Linked DNA regions of Chelatococcus sp. HY11. The protein of the gene in region 1 interacts with the protein of each later gene in a pairwise test. Links are inferred from orthologs where the notes say so. Each region holds a gene or a part of one and is shown in the gene's direction. Other genes may lie near its edges.

Region 1 (3,636 bases):
CCCGGGCCTTGTTGCTCTGCAGGGGGCCGATGAGATGGAGTTCCACCCCGGGAAAGCGCTCCCGGAGCCCCGGCCATTTGGCCTTGGCTTCCTGGACGCGGTTTTCCCCGAAGACACGCTGGCCGGCCTCCAGCACGGGCAGGATATCTTCCGCCGGGAATGTCTTGGAGACGGCGACCAGCGTGACCTGCGAGGGATCGCGCCCTTCCTCGCGCGCGGTGCGGGCAATCGCATCGCGAACCGCTGCCAGCCGCGTCGCTGCCGCGTGCCCGGAGCTCGTATCGGTGGACGCTGCGCTAGCCATGATGCTCACCAAATCCTTCACTGGGCCCGTCGTTGTCCATCCGGCCACAGAGGGCGTTAAAAGGCGGCCTGTTGTTGACCGCCTCCTTCATTCGTGTCCTAGTCCGATCGACCTCGGTGAGGCAATGCCGCTGCGCCGTTTTTGACGCATGCGGCACGGTTCTGCGCCGATTCCCTTCACTTTGCGCTCCCTCGGGAGCGAACGACCGGACCGACGACAGCAATGAGCGTGGAGCGTTACAACCCGAAGGAAGCCGAGCCGAAATGGCGCAAGGTGTGGGACGAGCGTCAGCTTTTCCGCACCGACAATGCGGATCCGCGCCCGAAGTACTACGTGCTCGAGATGTTCCCCTATCCTTCGGGACGCATCCACATGGGCCACGTGCGCAACTATACCATGGGCGACGTGGTTGCGCGCTACAAGCGCGCCAAAGGCTTCAACGTGCTGCACCCCATGGGCTGGGACGCCTTCGGCATGCCGGCCGAGAACGCGGCGATGGCGAACAGGGTGCATCCTCGCGAGTGGACCTACGCCAATATCGCGACCATGCGCGATCAGTTGAAGTCCATGGGCCTGTCGCTGGACTGGAGCCGCGAGATCGCGACCTGCGATCCTGCCTATTATCGCCACCAGCAGCGCATGTTCATCGATTTCCTGAAGGCGGGGCTGGTCTCACGCAAGACCGCGCGCGTCAACTGGGATCCGGTTGACCACACGGTGCTCGCCAACGAGCAGGTGATCGATGGCCGGGGGTGGCGCTCGGGCGCGTTGGTGGAGCAACGCGAGCTGACGCAATGGTTCTTCACCATCACACGTTACGCGCAGGATCTGGAAAACGCGCTCGACGGGCTGACGCGCTGGCCTGAGAAGGTCCGCATCATGCAGAAGAACTGGATCGGCCGGTCGGAAGGCCTGCTGGTCCGTTTCGCGCTCCAGGACGGCGATGCCAGCGAGGTCGAGGTCTATACGACGCGGCCGGACACGTTGTTCGGTGCGAGCTTCGTGGCGATCGCGGCCGACCACCCCATCGCCCGCAAGGCGGCCGAAGACAATGCCGAACTCGCGGCTTTCATCGAGGAATGCAAGCGCACCGGCACGGCGCAGGAAATCATCGACAAGGCCGAGAAGCGCGGTTTCGATACCGGCATCAAGGCCGTGCATCCCTTTGATCCCAACTGGACGCTGCCGGTCTATGTCGCCAATTTCGTGCTGATGGACTACGGCACGGGCGCCATCTTCGGTTGCCCGGCGCATGACCAGCGCGACCTCGAGTTCGCCCGGGCTTATGGCCTGCCGGTGAAGGCGGTCGTGCGGCCGGAAGGCGCTTCTGACGATTTCGCCGTCACCGACACGGCTTATGACGGTGACGGCCGCCTCTTCAACTCCGCCTTTCTGGATGGCTTCGGCATTCCCGAGGCCAAGGAGGAGGTTGCCAAGCGCCTGGAAAGCCGCGACTACGACGGGCGGCCGGTGGCCGAGCGCAAGGTGAACTATCGCCTGCGCGACTGGGGGGTGTCACGCCAGCGATATTGGGGCTGCCCGATCCCGATCATTCACTGCGAGAGCTGCGGTGTCGTCCCGGTGCCGGCGGAAAGCCTTCCCGTGACCCTGCCTGAGGACGTTTCCTTCGACGTGCCGGGCAACCCGCTCGACCGTCATCCCACATGGAAGCACGTGGCCTGCCCCACCTGCGGCAAGCCGGCGGTGCGCGAGACTGACACCATGGACACCTTCGTGGATTCGTCCTGGTATTACGCGCGCTTCACCGATCCTTTCCTGGAGACGGAACCCACGGACCGCGCGGTGGTCGATCGCTGGCTGCCGGTGGACCAGTACATCGGTGGCGTGGAGCATGCGATCCTGCATCTGCTCTACTCCCGTTTCTTCATGCGGGCGATGAGTGCCACCGGCCATTCCGGGCTGGATGAGCCCTTTGCGGGGCTGTTCACCCAGGGCATGGTCGTGCATGAGACCTATCGTGGCGCGGACGGGCGCTGGCTGCAGCCGTCCGAAATCCGCATCACCACCGAAGGGGGGGAGCGCCGCGCCATCGAGTTGTCGAACGGTGCCGATGTCGAGATCGGCTCCATCGAGAAGATGTCGAAGTCGAAGAAGAACACGGTCGACCCTGACGATATCATCGGCACCTTCGGCGCAGACACCGCGCGCTTCTTCATGCTGTCGGATTCGCCGCCGGAGCGCGACGTCATCTGGACAGAGGACGGGGTGCAGAGCTCCCATCGCTTTGTCCAGCGCGTCTGGCGCCTCGTGAACGAGGTGGCTACCATCACGGGCATCGTGAAGGACGAGCAGGCCGCCACCGAGCTTGATGCGGCCTCGCTCGCGCTGCGCAAGGCCGCGCACCGCGCCTTGGCGACGGCAGGCGAGGATATCGAGCGCCTGCGCTTCAACCGCGCGGTCGCCCAGCTTTACGAACTCACCAACGCCCTTCAGGCGGCGGCCGTCGGCGCGCGCCAGGTGGGCGAGGCGGGCGGTATCGAGGATATCTCGGCCGACATGCGTTTCGCGCTCTACGAGGCGGCGACTATCCTCGTGCAGCTTGCCGCCCCAATGATGCCGCATCTCGCCGAAGAATGCTGGTCGGTTCTCGGCTATACCAACCTCGTGGCCGAGACCCCGTGGCCCGTGGCCGACAGCTCGCTCCTCGTCGAGGACGAGATCACGCTGCCGGTCCAGGTCAACGGCAAGCGCCGCGGCGATGTGACCGTCGCGCGCGACGCGGATTCCGCCACCGTCGAGGCGGCGGTCCTGGCGTTGGAAGCTGTGCAGCGGGCCGTTGAGGGGCGGCCGATCAAGAAGATCATCGTGGTTCCGCAAAGGATCGTGAATGTCGTCGCCTGACGTGAAGCGTCGAGCACCGCTTCTACCCGTTGTGCTCACACTGGCCGTCGCCCTGTCGCTGGGCGGATGCTTCCGTCCGCTTTACGGGACGACGTCCGCCGGCACATCCGTGCGCTCGGATCTGGCTGCGATCGAGGTCGCTCCGATGGGCGCGGCCGTCGGCCAGGAGCGCATGGCCCATTACCTGCGCAACGAGACCGTTTTCGCGCTGAACGGAGGCGCCCCGGCCGGTGACAAGCGCTACCGGCTTGAGATGACAGTGTCCGAGCGCGTGCAGACGGCGATCGTCGATTCGTCCACCGGTAACGCGCAATCCGCGACGCTGATCGGTACCGCGAACTACACGCTCCGGCCGTACACCGGCGGTGATCCCATCTTTACCGGCAAGGCCGTCGCGTCCGCGTCCTACGACCGTAGCCCGCAACGCTTCGCGTCGCTGCGCGCGGCCCGCGACGCGGAGATCCTGGTCG
Region 2 (3,363 bases), 3.2 Mb from region 1 along the record:
CTGCCGCCGCTCAAGCTTGAGCGGGCACGTTTCATCACGCGGGTCGATGTCGATGAGACGGCGCGCCTCGCGGAGGGTTTCGACCGGGTTGAATTCTGGGTTGAGACCAATCCCGGTACGAGGCCGGGACCGCTGATGAAGGTGGCGTCGGGCGGCGAATTGTCCCGCTTCATGCTGGCGCTGAAGGTGGTGCTCGCCGATCGCGGCTCCGCGCCGACGCTGGTGTTCGACGAGATTGACACGGGCGTCGGCGGAGCGGTGGCCGATGCCATCGGCGCGCGGCTCGGGAGAATGGCGGATCAGGTTCAGGTCATCGCCGTCACCCACGCGCCTCAGGTGGCCGCGCGCGCCGACAGCCATTTCCTGATCGCCAAGGAGGCCGTGTCAGCGAAGGACAAGCGCGTCGCGACGCGGGTGCTGCCGCTTGAGGCGGATACGCGGCGCGAGGAGATCGCCCGCATGCTGGCCGGAGCCACGATCACCGAAGAGGCCCGCGCCGCCGCTGCCCGGCTTCTGGAAGCGGCGGGGTGAAGGCTTTATAAGGCGGGCTTCGGGATTCTCTCCGTCATCGCCGAGCTAGCGCGCTACGCGATTCGGGGCGACAGGAAGAGACGAGCCATGTCACAGGATAATTCCCTCCGTACTGTCGCCGTCGCTGTGCTCACGCCACGAGAGGCCAAGCGCGAGCATGCGGATCTCCAGGAGGAGATCGCCGGCCACGATATCCGCTATCACCAGCAGGATGCCCCGACGATCTCGGACGCGGAGTATGATGCGCTGCGGAGGCGTTATGACGAGATCGAGGCTCGTTTCCCGGCGTTGAAGACGGAAGACAGCCTGTCGGATAAGGTTGGCGCCACCCCCTCGGAGAAATTCGCCAAGATCCGGCACCGCGTGCCGATGCTGTCGCTGGCCAACGGGTTCGCCGACGATGACGTGCGTGATTTTGTGGGCCGTATCCGCCGTTTCCTCGACCTCAAGGCCGATGCGGAAATCGCTCTCACGGCCGAGCCCAAGATCGACGGGCTCTCGTTGAGCCTCCGCTACGAAGCGGGACACCTTGTCAGCGCCGCGACGCGCGGCGACGGCGAGGTGGGAGAGGATGTCACGGCCAACGCGCGCACGGTCGATGACATCCCGCAGACGCTCGATGCAGCCGATGTGCCTGACGTCATCGAGGTGCGCGGTGAGGTCTATATGCGGCATGCCGACTTCGCGGCGCTGAACGAGCGCCAGGCGGCGGCGGGCAAGCCGGTCTTCGCAAATCCGCGCAATGCCGCGGCGGGGTCGCTGCGCCAGCTCGACGCCTCGATCACCAAATCCCGTCCGCTCGCCTTCTTCGCCTATGCCTGGGGCGATCGGACAGCCTTGCCGGCCGAGACCCAGATGGGCGTGATCGAGGCCTTCGGGCGCTGGGGCTTCCGCATCAACCCCTGGATGAAGCGCTGCGAGACGGTCGAGGACCTGATCGCCCATTATCACGCTATCGAGGCCGAGCGCGCCAATCTCGGCTATGACATCGACGGCGTCGTCTACAAGGTGGACAGTCTGGCGCTGCAACAGCGCCTCGGTTTCGTATCCAGAGCGCCGCGGTGGGCGCTGGCACACAAATTTCCGGCCGAGCAGGCGATGACGGAACTTCTCGCGATCGAGATCCAGGTCGGACGCACAGGCGCGCTCACGCCGGTCGCGAAGCTCAAGCCTATCACGGTTGGCGGTGTGGTGGTCTCCAATGCGACCCTGCACAATGAGGACGAGATCGCCCGCAAGGACGTTCGGGTCGGGGACACCGTCGTCGTGCAGCGCGCCGGCGATGTCATTCCGCAAGTGGTCTCCGTGGTCGCCGACAAGCGGCCGGCCGGCGCAGTCCCCTACGTTTTCCCGAAGACCTGCCCGGTCTGCGGCAGCCACGCCGAACGCGAGATCAACCCGCGCACCGGGCGCGAGGACGTGGTGCGGCGCTGCACCGGCGGCCTCACCTGTCCCGCCCAGGCGATGGAGCGCCTCAAGCATTTCGTCTCGCGTGATGCCTTCGATATCGACGGGCTCGGTGACAAGCAGATCGAGCTGTTCTACCGCGAAGGCATGATCCATGCGCCGCAGGACATCTTCGCGCTGGAAGCCCGCGATAAGGCGAACCTGCAAAAGCTGAAGGACCGCGAGGGCTTCGGCGACACGAGCGTGCGCAATCTCTTCGCCTCGATCGAGGCGCGGCGGCATGTACCGGTCAATCGCTTCATCTTCGCGCTCGGCATCCGCCATGTCGGCGAGACGACCGCTCGCCTGCTTGCCCGGCATTTCGGCTCTTTCGATGCGCTCCGCGAGACTGCGACCCGCGCCGCCGACCAGGCGAGCGACGCCTGGGCCGAACTCACCGCCATCGACGGCATCGGCATCATCGTTGCCGAGGCTATCGTGCAGTTCTTCGCCGAGGCGCACAATCAGGCGACGCTCGATGCCATTCTGGCGGAGGTCACGCCGGAGCCCATGGAGGCCGTGCAGACCGACAGCCCGGTCGCCGGCAAGACGGTGGTGTTCACCGGTTCGCTCGAGCGCATGTCCCGCGATGAGGCGAAGGCCATGGCGGAAGGGCTTGGCGCCAAGGTGGCCGGATCCGTCTCCAAGAAGACCGACCTCGTGGTGGCCGGGCCGGGCGCCGGCTCCAAGCTTGCCAAAGCCAAGGAGTTCGACATCGAGGTGATCGATGAGGAGACATGGCTCCGGCGCGTCGGGCGGTTGTGAGCCGCGGCGTCAGGTCCAGCGCTGCAGATAAGAGGGCGGATCGATCCCTCCCCCGAAGGGGAGGGATCAGCGCCGCAGATGAGAAATAGGTAGCTTGGTGCACCGCGCCTGACTCGATAGATCGGTGAATTTGGCTCGCTCCTGCGGGTGCGGCCTGTGGCCGAGCCTTCGGCGTGTTTCGGCCTAGTCAAATCAGCTTCCGGACGTGACATTGCCGCTCCGCTGTGGTCATTGCATCGGAAAGCCGCGTGCGACCCATGTTTCTTGTGATTGGTACCCATGCTTGAAGGTCTTCCTCCCCACGCCCCTACCCATGTGCTGCGCATCGAGACCGACGAGGCGTCCGCCCGGCGGTTGACGGATCTGCTCGGGGAGGTGTTCGACCCTGCGGAGACGGCGGTCGCCGCCTTCGAGATCGAGCCTGAGGACCCCAAGGAAGGGAATGCCACCGCGCAGCCCTGGCTGCTCGAGGCCTATTTCTCGCGTGAGCCCAATGAGGAGGCCATTCGCGATCTCCTGCGCCTGATCGTCGGCGAGAAGGTGGATACGGCCGTGTTCGACGCGGTTGCGGCGAAGGACTGGGTGAAGGCGAGCCTCGATGGGCTCAAGCCGGTGCGTGCC

What was found. The genes of interacting proteins can lie anywhere in the genome.
Region 2: the proteins of leuS (region 1) and ligA interact in binary tests that used the Escherichia coli proteins (3 or more experiments, as listed by UniProt). The link is inferred for Chelatococcus sp. HY11 from one-to-one orthologs.

Annotation. Positions count from the first base shown.
Region 1 is NZ_JAHBRX010000001.1:3,442,047-3,445,682, forward strand. Bases 149-3,366 are described here. They hold leuS (leucine--tRNA ligase), read left to right. Parts: upstream 149-526; coding sequence 527-3,166; downstream 3,167-3,366. Other genes in these bases: KIO74_RS15700 (YggS family pyridoxal phosphate-dependent enzyme), read right to left, coding at 149-304; lptE (LPS assembly lipoprotein LptE), read left to right, coding at 3,153-3,366. Outside these bases: more of KIO74_RS15700, read right to left, coding at 1-148; more of lptE, read left to right, coding at 3,367-3,636.
Region 2 is NZ_JAHBRX010000001.1:236,537-239,899, forward strand. What follows is about bases 236-3,180. They hold ligA (NAD-dependent DNA ligase LigA), read left to right. Parts: upstream 236-618; coding sequence 619-2,742; downstream 2,743-3,180. Other genes in these bases: recN (DNA repair protein RecN), read left to right, coding at 236-531; KIO74_RS01250 (50S ribosomal protein L11 methyltransferase), read left to right, coding at 3,022-3,180. Also shown: more of recN, read left to right, coding at 1-235; more of KIO74_RS01250, read left to right, coding at 3,181-3,363. UniProt on the Escherichia coli protein: DNA ligase that catalyzes the formation of phosphodiester linkages between 5'-phosphoryl and 3'-hydroxyl groups in double-stranded DNA using NAD as a coenzyme and as the energy source for the reaction.